DNA from 4 places in the Aliivibrio thorii genome. Region 2 is predicted to be linked to each of the others. Evidence: predicted binding sites of a transcription regulator. Region 2 holds the regulator's gene; each other region holds the start of a gene.
The links. Region 2 encodes CRP, which controls carbon source genes, mostly activating them, when cyclic AMP is high. Its sites were predicted from a motif close to TGTGANNNNNNTCACA; they were not measured.
Positions count from the first base shown of each region.

Region 1: a site for CRP is predicted at 1,224-1,239, ahead of ectA (diaminobutyrate acetyltransferase). Genes of this name have one in related genera too.
Region 3: a site for CRP is predicted at 1,159-1,174, ahead of deoD (purine-nucleoside phosphorylase). Genes of this name have one in related genera too.
Region 4: a site for CRP is predicted at 1,402-1,417, ahead of AC2IP4_RS18325 (YbgA family protein). Genes of this name have one in related genera too.

Region 1 covers NZ_CM170655.1:593,408-597,551, reverse strand. The annotation lists gene AC2IP4_RS16820 (cytochrome b/b6 domain-containing protein) at 5-643, shown strand; gene AC2IP4_RS16815 (MarR family winged helix-turn-helix transcriptional regulator) at 649-1,074, shown strand; gene ectA (diaminobutyrate acetyltransferase) at 1,350-1,883, shown strand; gene ectB (diaminobutyrate--2-oxoglutarate transaminase) at 1,909-3,174, shown strand; gene AC2IP4_RS16800 (ectoine synthase) at 3,189-3,575, shown strand; gene AC2IP4_RS16795 (aspartate kinase) at 3,678-4,144, shown strand, end outside.
Region 2 covers NZ_CM170654.1:309,026-313,169, reverse strand. The annotation lists gene hslV (ATP-dependent protease subunit HslV) at 1-363, shown strand, start outside; gene hslU (ATP-dependent protease ATPase subunit HslU) at 386-1,720, shown strand; gene AC2IP4_RS01460 (OsmC family protein) at 1,819-2,220, opposite strand; gene crp (cAMP-activated global transcriptional regulator CRP) at 2,466-3,098, shown strand; gene AC2IP4_RS01450 (DUF1338 domain-containing protein) at 3,169-3,963, opposite strand; gene astD (succinylglutamate-semialdehyde dehydrogenase) at 3,976-4,144, opposite strand, start outside.
Region 3 covers NZ_CM170655.1:1,399,551-1,403,694, forward strand. The annotation lists gene AC2IP4_RS20485 (TrkH family potassium uptake protein) at 1-290, opposite strand, end outside; gene AC2IP4_RS20490 (potassium channel family protein) at 287-949, opposite strand; gene deoD (purine-nucleoside phosphorylase) at 1,281-1,991, shown strand; gene AC2IP4_RS20500 (lactate dehydrogenase) at 2,046-3,515, shown strand; gene AC2IP4_RS20505 (sugar-binding transcriptional regulator) at 3,524-4,144, shown strand, end outside.
Region 4 covers NZ_CM170655.1:952,104-956,247, reverse strand. The annotation lists gene tyrR (transcriptional regulator TyrR) at 1-1,386, opposite strand, end outside; gene AC2IP4_RS18325 (YbgA family protein) at 1,537-2,481, shown strand; gene phrB (deoxyribodipyrimidine photo-lyase) at 2,471-3,910, shown strand; gene AC2IP4_RS18315 (alkaline phosphatase D family protein) at 3,963-4,144, shown strand, end outside.

The DNA.
Region 1 (4,144 bases), on a different replicon from region 2:
GAAAATGAAGATTTGGGATTTACCAACACGCGTATATCATTGGCTCCAAGCTCTGCTTTTTATCGGATTAGCCGCAAGTGGCTTTAATGGAGAAGGACCGCATGTCTATTTAGGTTTAGTCCTGTTTACTCTTATTATGTGGCGCATTGTATGGGGCTTTGTTGGCAGTGATACGAGCCGTTTTAAAAAATTTATTGCTTCCCCAAAACGTACCATTCGTTATTTATTAGGAAAAGAGCCATCAAAAGTAGGCCATAATCCAGCAGGATCTTGGATGGTTATCGGGTTAATTTTCACTTTATTTATTCAATGTATTACCGGTATCGCGTTAGCAGGGTTATTCGATCACATCCCTTACTCTGATATCGTTTTAAATGATGATGTCTTTGATATTTTCGTTACCCTGCATGGAATATGTGCACGTTTGTTACCGGTATTAGTCATACTGCATTTAGTTGCCATTCTTTTTTATAAATTACGCTCAAAGCCGCTTGTTTGGGCAATGGTTACTGGTATACAAAAGAAACTCACAGAAAATCAAATATCATCAAACTTGATGTTTGTATCAAATAAACGTGCATTATTGGTGCTAATTGCAACCGGATTAGTTACCATTGCAATAGTTGTAAGCGCAGGAGTTTGAACACAATGGAAGAATTTGATCGTCAAAGCAGCTTTGGATGGATGATTAACGTTATTGCCAACCAAGCCTCAAAACATTTCGAAGCAGAGTTAAAACAGCACGGTTTAACAGTTGCTCTTTGGCCAACCATGATGTGTTTATGGGAAGAAGAAGGAGTCACTCAACGCGATATTGCTGAAAAATCAAAAGTGGAAAACTCCACAACAACACGAACATTAGATAAATTAGAAAAGCTTGGCCTTGTTGAGCGACAAGCCGATCCCAACAGTCGTCGTTCATTTCGAATTTACTTAACTGATGAAGGTCGAGCATTAAAAGAAACCCTTTTGCCGATCCCTATTAAAGTAAATAAAGAAATACTTAGCTCTCTTGAATTAAATGAGCAAAAAGAGATGATTCGGCTACTGCAAAAAATGGTCGCTGCCGTATAAATCTTACTCTTTTAAACTAATAAATAGCCCAAATCATCATGGGCTATTTTTGTATCTACGCCACCTTCATATCCAAATCAAAGCCCTCACAGATACTAAGAGAACTAATCTATTTTTCTCTATTTATTATTTTAGCAATCGAACTTAAATGTGATTTAGATCGCATTTAATTGGACTTAATCGTCTTTTTTGTGTCATTAATTTGCTTTTCAACTGCTAAAAATGCCCATAATAAAAAGGAATTTAATTAGAGTACAAAGGATATGTATTTACATATGACTATTGCAGCGCCCAGAATCTTGTGTTCAAGCATGGATATTGAACCCAGCAAAAAATGGACATTTAGAGAACCGTCAAGGACAGACGGTGACGATGTTTACGCATTGATCACCGAGTGTCCTCCTCTTGATATCAACTCTTCATACTGCAATTTTCTCCAATCTACCCATTTCAGTAAGACCTGCGTTTTAGCAGAGAAAGACGGCAACCTTGCTGGTTTTATCTCTGGTTACCATAAGCCTGATGACCCAAAAACATTATTCATCTGGCAAGTCGCTGTCTCTCCTCGCTACCGAGGTAAAGGTTTAGCTTACTCAATGCTAAATGAGCTTTTACAGCGCAAAAACATCAAACATACCGAATTCGTAGAAACAACCATCACCAAAGCCAATACCGCTTCATGGTCGCTATTTAAAAAGCTCGATGCCGAACACGGTGACCAAGGTAAGGTAACCACGTTTCTAGACAAAGAAGCCCATTTCAAAGGCAAACACGATACTGAATATTTGTATCGTATCGCTCTAAAATAAAATAGGAATCATAAACGGACTCATCATGAATATTTTCAAGAAGCAAGAATCACAAGTACGTTCATACTCAAACAGTTTTCCAGTTGTCTTCCAAAAAGCAAAAGGATGTTGGCTAGAAACCGAAAGCGGCGAACGTTACCTAGACTTCCTTGCTGGAGCCGGATCACTCAACTACGGTCACAACAACCCAGTCTTAAAGCAAGCTTTACTTGAATACATCGAAAATGATGGCATTACGCATGGCTTAGATATGCACTCAAGTGCAAAAGCCACTTTCTTGAATGCATTGAATAATTACATCCTAGAACCTAGAGATCTAGATTATAAAGTTCAATTTACCGGTCCTACCGGAACCAATGCCGTTGAGGCCGCTTTAAAACTGGCACGTAAAGTCACTAACCGAACTAACATTGTCGCCTTCACTAATGGCTTCCACGGTTGTACTGCTGGTGCACTTGCAGCAACAGGTAATCAACACCACCGCCAAGGTGCAGGTTTTAGTTTAAACAACATCACTCGCATTCCTTTTGAAGGCTATGCCGACATCGATGGTCTTAATCTGTTTGAAACCATGCTATCTGATAATTCAAGCGGTTTAGATAAACCAGCTGCGGTACTTTTAGAAACCGTACAAGGCGAAGGTGGTTTAAATGTTGCGTCCAATGAATGGCTACAGCGTTTAAGCAAAATTTGTAAAGCCAACGACATTCTAATGATTGTTGATGATATCCAAGCAGGCTGTGGTCGTACTGGCACCTTCTTCAGTTTTGAACCATCAGGTATTAAACCAGATATGGTTACATTATCTAAATCCATTGGTGGCTACGGCTTACCAATGGCGGTTGTCTTACTAAAACCAGAATTAGATGAATGGAAACCGGGTGAGCACAACGGTACTTTCCGTGGTAATAATCACGCGTTCATTACTGCAGCAAAAGCACTAGAGATTTACTGGGCAAACTCAGATTTTGAAACACACATCAAACAGTGCTCTCAAAAAGTCAGTGATGTCATTCTTCGTGCTGTAAAACGCTACCCTAAATTGTTTGTTCAGCAAAAAGGTCGCGGCATGATGATTGGTATTGAGTGTAAAGATGGCATTATCTCAAGTGATATCACTAAAGATTGTTTTAAAAACGGCATGATCATTGAAACTGCTGGTCCATCTGATGAAGTAGTGAAATTCTTCTGTCCATTAACGATCACAGAATCAGAGCTAGAAGAAGGCCTAACTATCTTTGAAAACGCAATTGATAATATTGCAGAAAAACACTTCAAAAAAGCATCTTAATCAGGGACGATACAATGATTGTTAGAACACTAGACGAATGTCGTGATAGCGAACGACGCGTAGCATCAGAAACATGGGAAAGCGTAAGAATGTTGTTGAAAGACGACAACATGGGCTTCTCTTTCCACATCACCACAATTTACCAAGATACAGAAACGCATATTCACTACAAAAACCACCTAGAGTCAGTCTATTGCATGAGTGGCGAAGGTGAAATTGAAGTCATTGGCGGTAAAACCTACCCAATCAAACCGGGCACCTTGTACATTCTTGATAAGCATGACGAACACTACTTGCGTGCTTATAAAGATAAAGAAATGGTGATGGCGTGCGTGTTCAATCCACCAATCACAGGTGCCGAAGTTCATGATAAAAACGGTGTCTACCCTATCTTAGATTAAACACTCATTCCCCCTAGTGCTTATTTAAGTTAGTAGTAAATCCACTTGGGTTCAAGGTGACTCAAGTGGATTCTCCCTCTCAAAGTCAAAAAGGATTTACCCATGACTTATACCGTAGAAAAAATCGGCGGTACTTCTATGACTGCGTTTGACGCCGTTTTAGACAACATCTTTCTTCGCCCTCAGAATCCATATAATCGCGTTTTTGTGGTCTCTGCCTATGGTGGCATTACCGATTCATTACTTGAGTGCAAAAAGACAGGCAAACCTGGTGTTTATAAACTTATCGCTAAGCGCGACGATAGCTGGGATGAAGCATTAGAGTATGTGAAAAATCGTATGCTATTAACCAATGAACACCTCTTTATTGATCCTTTAAATCGTTTAAGAGCAGATAAGTTCATTTGCTCACGAATTGATGAAGCCAAAACCTGTATTTCTAATATTCTTGAAACCTGTCAATACGGCCAGTTCTCATTGCGTCGTTATTTACCTCAAGTGCGTGAATTTCTATCTTCTATTGGTGAAGCTCACAGTGCCTTTAACACGGCATTAAAGCTAAAAACCGT
Region 2 (4,144 bases):
TTCATTCTGTTTGACCTGTGTGAACGAAAATTAGAAATGCACCAAGGTAATTTAACCAAAGCTGCCGTTGAACTCGCTAAAGAATGGCGTAGTGATCGCGCTTTACGCCGTCTTGAGGCAATGTTAATTGTTGCTGATAAAACAACGTCTCTAATCATTAGCGGTACTGGTGATTTAATTAATGCCGATAATGACCTTCTTACCATTGGTTCTGGTGGCTATTTCGCTCGTTCTGCAGCAACAGCATTATTAGAGAACACAGAATTAGATGCACGTGAAATCGCAACTAAAGCATTAACTATTGCTGGTGATATTGACGTCTACACTAACCATAATCATACCGTTGAAGAATTGAACGTTTAACGACAGATAATAAGGAATACCCATGTCTGAGATGACTCCTCGTGAAATAGTACACGAACTAGATAGCCATATTATTGGTCAAGATAAAGCAAAGCGTTCCGTTGCTATTGCCTTACGTAATCGCTGGCGTCGTATGCAACTTAACCCTGAGTTGCGTGCAGAAGTTACACCAAAAAATATTTTAATGATCGGACCAACAGGGGTTGGTAAAACTGAAATTGCACGTCGCTTAGCGAAACTAGCGAATGCACCTTTCATCAAAGTTGAAGCAACTAAATTTACTGAAGTGGGTTACGTCGGTAAAGAAGTTGATAGCATCATTCGCGACTTAACTGATGTTGCAATAAAAATGACGCATCAACAAGCGGTAGACAAAGTAAAATTCCGAGCCGAAGAACAAGCTGAAGATCGTATTCTAGACATTCTATTACCTCCTGCACGCGATGCATGGGGTAAAAATGAAGAAGGTGATAATGACTCTGGTACTCGCCAATCTTTCCGTAAAAAATTACGTGAAGGTAATCTAGACGATAAAGAAATCGAAGTCGATGTTGCTGCACCTCAAGTTGGCGTAGAAATCATGGCTCCTCCTGGTATGGAAGAGATGACAAACCAACTTCAAGGTATGTTCCAAAACCTATCTGGTGGTGACACAACTAAAAAGCGTAAGATGAAAATCAAAGACGCACTTAAAGCCCTAGCTGAAGAAGAAGGTGCTAAATTAGTTAACCCTGAAGAGCTAAAAGAACAAGCTATTTTCAATGTGGAAAATCACGGTATCGTCTTTATTGATGAGATTGATAAAATCTGTAAAGATTCCAACTCTCAATCTGGTGATGTATCTCGTGAAGGCGTGCAACGTGACCTACTTCCATTAGTAGAAGGCAGCACAGTAAGTACGAAGCATGGTATGGTAAAAACAGATCACATGTTATTTATCACTTCAGGTGCATTTCAAATGGCTAAGCCATCGGATCTTATCCCTGAATTGCAAGGTCGATTGCCTATTCGTGTTGAACTTGAAGCATTAACTGCGAACGACTTTAAACGTATCCTGACAGAACCAAATGCCTCGTTAACAGAACAATACATCGCGTTATTAGCGACAGAAAATGTTAATCTTGAGTTTACTGAAGATGGCATTACTCGTATTGCAGAATCAGCATTCCAAGTGAACGAAAGCACAGAAAACATTGGCGCACGTCGTCTACATACTGTAATGGAACGTCTAATGGAAGAGATCTCTTACGATGCATCTGAAAAAGACGGTGAAAGCCTAACTGTTGATGCAGCTTACGTTACCTCTCGCTTGGGTGATCTAGTCGCAGATGAAGATCTAAGTCGCTTTATTCTATAATGGACGACTAATACTCGTAATTATCAGTTCATTATTACGAGTTAAAAATAAAGCCTCATACATCAAAATGTATGAGGCTTTTCTTTGCAAAGAATTATTTAAGCAATAATTTCCCAAGAATGCGTCACCTCAATGCCTTCACCTAGCATTAAACACACCGAACAATATTTCTGTAATGAATCAGCGGTGACTTGCTCAACCACCTTAGGATTAAGGTTATCGCCACTCACTTCAAAGTGAATATTAATATGAGTAAACAGCTTCGGCGCAGTTTCACGACGCTCACTTGATAGCTTTGCAACACAACCAAGTACTTCTTGATTTGCGGATTTTAGACCATCAACAACATCAACAGAACTGCATCCACCAGCGGCCATTAACACTAATTCCATCGGGCTTGGGGCTTTTTCACCACCATTTCCATCCATTACCACAGAGTGACCTGATTGAGATTGACCTAAGAAAGTAAATCCATCAATCCATTTAACTTCAGCATTCATAAAAGCCTCTTTACTACATAAAAGGAAAACTCATGATCCATTTCACGAAACTGTGCCCTTGGTCGCACTATTCATACGATCAAAGTCAAGAAATCGGTTGCGAAACAGGGTATGATTTTATCAATTATCTCAACGAACATGCAGCCTTGTTCCGATAACCATATTGTATAGGCCAAACTGATATTTGGCTCAGTTATTTTAAAATGGACATCGCCTACTTGGCAAACGCAGAGGAAGTATAAAGTATGGTTCTAGGTAAACCTCAGACAGATCCAACATTAGAGTGGTTCTTATCTCATTGTCACATTCATAAGTACCCATCAAAAAGTACTTTGATTCACGCGGGTGAAAAAGCTGAGACTCTTTACTACATCGTAAAAGGTTCTGTTGCTGTACTTATCAAAGATGAAGAAGGAAAGGAAATGATCCTTTCTTACCTTAACCAAGGTGATTTCATCGGTGAACTTGGCTTGTTTGAAGAAGGTCAAGAACGTTCAGCATGGGTTCGTGCTAAAAGCCCTTGTGAAGTGGCTGAAATTTCATTTAAGAAATTCCGTCAGCTTATTCAAGTAAACCCAGATATTCTGATGCGTCTTTCTGCTCAAATGGCAACTCGTCTACAAATCACTAGCCAAAAAGTAGGTGATTTAGCATTCCTAGACGTTACAGGCCGTATCGCTCAGACTCTATTGAATCTAGCTAAACAACCAGATGCAATGACTCACCCAGATGGCATGCAAATTAAGATCACTCGTCAAGAGATCGGTCAAATTGTAGGTTGTTCACGTGAAACTGTTGGCCGCATCTTGAAGATGCTTGAAGAGCAAAACTTGATCTCAGCACACGGTAAAACAATTGTAGTTTACGGTACTCGTTAATTTAACGCTTATCTTAAACAAATAAAAACGCAGCTCTTGAGCTGCGTTTTTTTATGCCTAAATTTTAGAATTAACTGTCTGTGCTTTCAAAAATTTTATCAGCAGATGCAGCGACAAATCCTGTATATATCTTGCCATTAGGTAGCGAATAACGCTTAGCAAACTCATAAAATCCACCAGGGATGTCAAACTCACCCTCAGTAAAGCTCACTTTCACTTTATCGGCCATGGTTGATGACTGTTCTAAGTAAACCTCAGGAGAGCCTTTCACTTCACCACCCACTTCGTTCATTGCAAAACCAGCATCACGTAAGTGTTGGTTCACATCAACCACTTCAGCAAACGCTTCAAGCTGATTAACATAAACCGTAAAGTGATTTGCGCCATAGCCATGAGCAGCTAACCAAGAAGCGTACTCACTCTCTTTTGCTAAGATTTGATATTCCTCAAAACTTAACGCCCAAGGACGGCCCGCTGAAAGAAAATCGCTGGTCGCAAAATAATGCGCTGGCACCTGTTCAACCAAAGCATGAATAATGTTCTGAGTCTCAAGCGATAGCTCTTCAACTAAAATCTCACTAATAAAAACAAGTGGCACATTAGGATCTGGATGCTCAAAATGCTGTGCTTTGAGTTTTTTAGTCTCAAAATCATACGTCTCACACGCTTTATACCCTATTGCTAAAAATGGGGCGGCTAACGTTTGCAAGCCAACCTTAGGCAAATTAAACGTACGTAATGCAATGTGATCGTTAATCAATTCATCGCCATTAGATAATAACTGATGAACCCTTCCTGCCGATGGGGATAAACGAGCAATATAATCTTGCCATAATGACGAAAATAAAGACGTTACGTTATTCATGCCTATCACCTCTTATAAAGTTAAACCCGGAGACAGTTGAGCGGGAATTTCACAGGTATCGCCTTCCATTGAGGCCATTGGGTAGGCACAATAATCTGCCGCATAGTAAGCACTTGGTTTCATATTGCCTGATGCACCCGGACCACCAAATGGCGCGTCACCACTTGCTCCAGTTAATTGA
Region 3 (4,144 bases), on a different replicon from region 2:
CCAAGGCCACCAATTTGCATCAAAAACATTAAAACGATTTTACCACTTATCGTAAAATGAGACCCGGTATCAACGACACCAAGACCTGTCACACTGATTGCGGAAGTCGCTGTAAATAATGCATCCATGAAACTTAAACCTGTGACTGAAAACACAGGTAATGTCAGTAATACCGCAGACGGCAATAAAATAGCTAAAAACGAAAAAAGAATGATCCTCGGTTCAGACCATTCCTTTGCTTTTCGGCTATTCTTTATTGGAAATAAACCACGTTTAGGTAAATAGCTCATAAGCTTCTAATTTTTTTAGCTAGTTTATCTTCAGGGCCAACAATAATAAGAATATCTCCTATCTCTAGTACCTTGCTATACTCTGGTGCTGTCTCTATTTCAGGACCACGTTTAAGAGCTAAAATTTTCACATCAGACATTTGACAAAAATCTAACTGACCGAGTGATTTGCCCATATTCTTACCACCAACCACAATTTCAGTCATTGCAAGACCACTACCCAGTTGATGAAACTCAAATACTCTCCTATCTAGCATTTTTCTTGCAACACGTATTCCCATGTCTCTTTCTGGCAAGATAATATGATCAGCTCCAATTTTAGTTAAAATCTTCGCGTGAAACTTATCGTTCGCTTTTACCCATACTGTTTTAACGCCGGCTTCTTTCAATACTAACGTCGTTAATATGCTCGCGTTAATATCAGAACCAATGGCAACCATTACCATGTCATATTCATCAAGCTTTAGCTCTGAAATAGTTTCTTCATTCGCGCAATTAGCCACAATCGCGGTAGACACAAAGTCAGTCGCCTTTTTCACTCGCTCTTCATTAATATCAATCGCGAGCACTTGTGAACCGTATTGATGCAACTCTTCACACACGGTTAAACCAAAACGACCTAAGCCGATTACTGCGTATTGTTTATTCTTTGCTTCCATCGAATTCACTCACTTATTTCACTATGATAAAAATAACCTCTGGCATCATCCTCCTAGAAGGTAATAAGTTCAATCTAATTGAGAATTAAGAATAATAAAACTCAAACTATGTATTAAAGCTAAGACCCGCGCAAAAGGTTACGATTGCTCAAACACTTTCAACATTTTTAGTTATCAATATTGAAAATAATGTAGAATCAACAAAAAAATGTGACTTAAATCTCATGACACCTTAAAATATAGGTCTAAAATAGCCACATATCGAGTAAGAACGTTCAACATTTTTAGTTACACTGAATTTAATTTCAATATTTAGACTGGAGACCTTATTATGGCTACCCCACACATTAATGCACAAGTTGGTGATTTCGCAGAAACAGTTTTAATGCCTGGAGATCCATTGCGCGCAAAATTCATTGCTGAAAACTTCTTAGAAGACGTAACGCAAGTATGTGATGTACGTAATATGTTTGGTTACACAGGTACTTACAAAGGTAAAAAAGTATCGGTCATGGGTCACGGTATGGGTATCCCATCATGCTGTATCTATGTTCATGAATTAATTGCTGAATTCGGTGTTAAGAACGTGATTCGCGTTGGTAGCTGTGGCGCTGTACATGATGACGTTAAATTAATGGACGTTGTCATTGGTATGGGCGCATCTACGGATTCAAAAGTAAACCGCATTCGCTTCAATAATCATGACTTCGCAGCAATTGCTGATTTCGGCTTACTAGAAACAGCGGTTGGTCAAGCTCGCGAATTAAATGTTCCAGTAAAAGTTGGTAATGTATTCTCAGCAGACCTTTTCTACTCTCCAGAAGCTGATCTGTTCGACAAAATGGAAAAATTAGGCATCCTTGGTGTTGATATGGAAGCTGCAGGCATTTATGGTGTAGCCGCTGATTTAGGAGCAAAAGCCCTAACAATTCTAACGGTTTCAGACCATATCAAACGTGGTGAAAAACTAAGTTCTGAAGATCGTCAAAAGTCATTCAATGACATGATGACTGTAGCACTAGAAACAGCGATTAAATTATAATCATGTTTGTGCCAGTATTTAAAACTGGCGCTTAAAATCTATAAGGGGTGTCTAGTGCCGACTGAAAAACTGCCGTTGGCTGCTAAAGGGTTACAACTCAATTTTTGTAAAACATTGGCGTGTGACAATTTTGGTGATAGCGATGAACAACACTATTTAGTTCAACGCACGAACCCTAAGCGACCTGCATTAGTTTGCCGGAAATGTGGCGCTTTTCCTCCCTTAATCAATAATAATGAAGTATTGAATGAACTTGCACGCCAACGAACTGTGCAATCCCATTCATTACCTTCTTGTAATAACCCTACCTGCGACCATCTTGGTCTTGATGTATTGACTCATCGTGAACTTTACCACGCATTTGGTTACAGTGGTGATCGTCAACGGTATCGTTGTAAATCTTGTGCATCAACTTTTGTCGATAAATGGTCAGGAGAAAATCAAAAAAGCCTTATTCAACAAAAGATTTTAGGTTTTTTATTTACTGGTTACTCGGTTCGTGAAATTTGCCGACGATTACATATAAATCCTAAGACCTTTTACGATCATATAAATCAAATAGCTAATCGTTGTCGCCGTCATATGTCTCTGTTTGATACGAGATTGCAACACGACAGAACAGAAATACAGCTAGCATCAAATGCTACCCCACTACAACCATTAAGTAACAATGGAGTTTTTTGGTATACGACAGCCGAAATGAATTCAGGCTACGTTATCGCTCAACATATTAATTATTCAGAATGCGATAACCCAGGAACTCAACTTGATCACGACCCTTTTAATGATGAAGCACAGTTTTTACCTAATACGTTTATCGGTGAAGCAAACTCGCAGCCAATGTTAACTTCGAATTCAATTTTTAAACGTGTTGATAATAAATACCAAGAAATTTTAGCCAGAGCTAATGTGGAAGACCCACTAGGTAATTATGTTTCACTTAATTACCCATCAAAAGGAGCGCTAATTCGTCCTCCTTATACTTCGTACGCACATTTTTTAGAAATACAGCAAGGGTTTTCACATTGTGATTCTATTGAAATTTATATGCCTCAAGAGCCTATGCTGCGCTCAGCAGCCATGTCTGTTTTTTTAAAACGCATTAAAGAAAATAGAATCGATTTATTATACGTAACTCAAGATCCTGCCTTTCCTCTTGAAGAAAGTGGGGAAAAAATTGATATCCATTTAGTTGGTTGGTGGCGTGATCGTTGGGCATTTACTGAAATTAATGGCCAACATAAAGGGATTTGTCACCTTAATGGGGCAGAGAACAATGAGGTCTATTGGTTAAAGCGAGCTTCTGCGACAACCGCAAAAGACTATCAAGGCCGCTTCTATACTCAATTTACAAGCTTAGTTGATGAACCAAGACGGAAATTACGCCCTGCGAGTTTACTTCCACTACTCGATATATTCAGAGCGTGGCATAATCTCTGCCATCAAGATAAACTTGGCATCACGCCAGCACAAAAGCTAGGGCTGATTTCTAAACCAATCACTCTTGCAGAATTATTAAGTTAGGACAAGCTATGACCCTATTGCCTTCTCAAGATCAAACCGAAAATACCGATATGCTCACTGAAATCGCAATCCTTTACTATCAAGAAGGAGCTACTCAGGAAGAGATATCAAAGAAATTTGGGTTATCTCGAGCCAAGGTTGGTCGTATGCTAAGAAAAGCTCGAGAAGAAGGTATTGTTGAAATAACTGTAAAATTCCACCCAGTTTACAGTGCTCAACTAGAACAAAAATTGGTCGAGAAATTTAACTTAAAACGAGCATTAATTACCTTAGATCAACCAAATACAAATGAACAACGCAAACAAGTTGCCGCATTAGTCAGTTCGTATTTAAACAATAACTTACAAGATGATATGGCCGTCGCTGTTGGCCAGGGCCAAAATGTTGCCGCAGTTGCAGACCATGCTGGAATTGTTTCACATCGTAACGCTCGTTTTGTTTCTGCGATTGGCGGCACTCACCGCAGTGGAGACATTATTAATGCCGATCATATTTGCCGTCGCTTAGCTAAAAAATACGGTGGCAGCAGTGAAACTTTATACGCGCCTGCTTATGTCAATGATCCAAAATTACGCTCGGCATTTATGGAACATGCCACAATAAAAGAAACCTTAAACCAAGCTCGAAAA
Region 4 (4,144 bases), on a different replicon from region 2:
CACATTAATATTAATCACATTCGTATTATTATCAGCAATTGGTAGCATAAAGTGAGATGTACTTAACTGGTTTCTGTCCATTTGTGTTAATGCTTTTAACGTCGAACTTCTAAGCTGACGTACATTACCAGGCCACGAGTAACTGCGTAAATAATCATATACGTCTTCAGAAATCGACGGTTTTACAATACTTAACTCTTTACATAGTTGGGCAACAAAAAACTCAAATAACGTCGCAACATCTGATGGACGTTCACGCAATGGCGGTATCTCTAAGAACAGTACATTCAAACGATAATAAAGATCTTCCCGGAATACGCCTTGTTCTACTAAGTCTAGAAGTTCTTTCTTACTTGCGCCAATAATCCCCACATCAACATGGATTTCTTTCTCTTCACCCACACGGCGGAAATTACCATCTTGAATGAAACGCAATAATTTGATCTGTAGAAGCGGACTCATTTCGCTGATCTCATCAAAGAAAACGGTTCCGCCGTCTGCTTGCTCTATGATCCCTTTTTTACCTTCAGGCATATTTGGAAACGCACCAGAAGCGTATCCAAATAATTCAGTTTCTGCGACATCATCTGGCATAGCAGCACAGTTAACCACCATAAACGCTTTACCTGAGCGAACAGAAGCATTATGACATGCACGAGCTAACATTTCTTTACCCGTGCCAGTTTCACCTTGGATCAATAATGATTGATCAATATCAGACAGTTTCTTTGCCTGAGAGATTAGCTTCTTATATTTAGTCGAGGAACCAACAAAATGTTCAAAACCAAGATTAGATGATTCAGGTAAAAATGGACGTGCTTGTTGAGAATCAATCGACGGCTTAATAATAACAACGGCACTGGCTAAGATAGAGGCGTTGTCATCATCAGTGATATAAACAGGCATGATTTCCATGACATAATTTACGCCTTCTATTTCCATTGATTCTCGCTGACGAATGCGAGATTCCTCTAGCCAATAAGTAATATTAAAATCAGGCAATAATAGGCTTGCTGGTTGGCCAATAAGCGTTTCTTTGTCTAAATTAAATAAAGAGGCTACGGCCTGATTTGCGTTATCAATTTTACCTTTTAAGCTAATAGAGAAAACAGGATCAGGGAGCGTACTTAATACCGCTAATAGCTCTGTATTGCGACGTTCACTCGGAAGAAATGGAATTTTACGAACATCCATTACTCCCTCAATTCGACGAATTTTTGCCATTAATTGACTGAATTCATCAAATTCTACTTCTGGAAAATTAAGATAGATTAACCCTGTTTTTTCAATTTCAATATCTCGTAAATCGATATTTTGAGAAGCCAAAATATCAAGTAATTCACGGGTTAGTCCTAATCGATCTTTACATTGCACTTCAAGACGCACAGAAGCTTCCTTAACTAAGATAGCTGTCACAATATGTTTACAGTTAGTTTGCTCGACTACAAAAAAAGAGTCAAGCTGAAGTGATCCAAATAGAGAGTTAATTCGTTTAATTACTCATTGATAATAAAAATAAGCAATGGAGAGTCAATCATGGATATTAAAGTTGGTATAAGTTCCTGTGTTAACGGTGAAAGTGTTCGTTTTGATGGTGGGCACAAAAGTAATAAATTCGCTTCTAAAGTCCTTGCCCCGTACTTTACTTATATTCCTATTTGTCCAGAAGTTGGCAGCGGTATGTCTGTACCAAGACCAACGATACGTTTAATCACAAATGAAGAAAGAATAGCCCTTGTTGATTCAAAAGACGCGTCTCTAGACTACACAGATTCAATGATCGAGTTCTCTCAAAAAACCGTCGATCGTCTAAAAGAAACTGAGATGTGTGGCTACATCGTATGTGCTAATTCTCCAAGCTGCGGTATGGAGCGAGTTAAGGTATATAGCAAAAATAATGCAAAAAAAAATGGCGTCGGTCTTTATACTCAAATTTTGATGAAAGAAATGCCGTGGCTGCCAGTAGAGGAAGATGGACGACTGACTGATCCCGTCCTTAAAGAAAACTTCATTACTCGCGTATTTTGTTTAAATGATCTATATAAATCTATGGATGGAGAGCCTACAGCAGGGAAAATCATTGCCTTCCATTCTCGTTATAAATATACCCTGATGTCACACTCCACCGTTGGATACAAAAACTTAGGTAAATTGGTTGCGAAAGTAGCGGAATATGACATAAATGAGTTCTTTGCTATTTATCGTACACAGTTAATGCAGACAATGGCGATCCGCGCTTCTCGCAAGAACAACACGAATGTATTAATGCATCTTCAGGGGTATTTCAAAAAAGAACTTGAATCACCACAAAAACAAGAGCTTGCTCAAATAATCCAAGATTACAATCAAGGGTTATTACCTTTGCTTTCACCAATTACCTTAATTAAGCACCATTTAGGTATTCATTCCAATGAATATTTAGCAAAACAATCTTTCCTTAATCCATACCCTCAAGAATTGAGATTACGCTATGGATTATAAACCAACCATGCAATGCGTTTGGTTTCGTACTGATTTAAGATTGGCGGATAACCCAGCGTTATCTGCCGCTCTTGCTAATCAAGCGCCTACAGTCGCCATCTTTGTTGCCAGTGAATCTCAATGGCAACAACACAATAAAGCATCAATTCAAATCGATCTGATAAAGAGGCGTTTGCTTGAACTTAAAAAAGAGCTGCACACACTAAATATTCCATTATTAGTGTTATCTTGTCCTTGGTTCAAAGATATACCACTACAGCTTCGAATATTGTGTAAAGATCTTGGTATATCACATCTATTTGCCAATAAAGAATATGAAGCAGATGAATTAAGCAGAGATGCCGATGTTGCAGCACAACTATCTGATGTTCAATGTGCTTTTTACGGCGCAAAATGTGCTGTAGAAGTTGGAAAACTATTGAATAAAACCCACCAGCCCTACAAGGTTTTTACACCCTTTAAAAAAGCGTGGAGAGAGTACTTTTATCAACACTTTCCAACCATTGAAAAAGTGACCGCTTCAGTTGAACTATCGAGTCCGCAACTCGACTCACTGAAAAGTTATAATGCACACGAATTTACCAACTCTATCAGTAATGAAAGTAAAGTATGGCCTGTATCAAATAAAACAATAGTTAATACCATGCGTCAATTTTGTCGTGAAAAATCACAACAATATAATGACCAACGAGATTACCCAGCAATTGAAGGGACAAGTCAACTTTCTCCTTATCTGGCTATTGGTGCAATTTCAGCAAAGCAATGTATTTTACGATTACACCTAGAAGCGAATAATCAACTAACTCAGGGACAAGAGATCTGGCTTGATGAATTAATATGGCGAGAGTTCTACACTCATCTACTTTACTTTTATCCATTGTTGTCTAAAAACCACGCTTTTTTGAGTTTTGACAAATACATTCAATGGAATAACGACAGCGATAAGTTTGAGCAATGGTGCAAAGGCGAAACTGGGTTTCCTATTGTGGATGCAGCAATGAAGCAACTCAACAATACCGGTTGGATGCATAATCGCCTGCGAATGATCACTGCCAGTTTTTTAGTCAAAGACTTACACATTGATTGGCGTTGGGGCGAGCAGTACTTTATGTCAAAACTTATTGATGGTGACTTTGCATCAAATAATGGAGGTTGGCAATGGTGCGCATCTGTGGGCTGTGACAGTACACCTTACTTCCGCATATTTAACCCCACAACACAAAGCGAACGGTTTGATAATAATGGGGTTTTTATTAAACATTGGCTACCAGAGTTAACGGAACTAACAGGAAAGCTATTGCATCAACCCAATAACAAGCCGCTATTAAAACCGGATAATTATGTAGAGCCTATTATTGAGCATGCAGTACAACGATTAAAGACATTAGATATCTATAAGCAAGCCAAAGCTCAGGATATTGCAAGTTAGCCATAGCAAGTATTATGATGGTCTCATCTGTTATAAAGAGTTGTATTAATTGATGTCTAAATCACTACCGTTAGTTCTTGCTGGGCCTATTATTAGAAAATCGAGTGCGACTGAAGTCAACTTATGGCTAACGACTTCAGAACGCCTCGAAGGTCATGCCCTAATTCAATGGGCAGATAACTCACTTGAGTTTATGATCACAGATAAACAATGCATTCAAATCGGTCACCATGC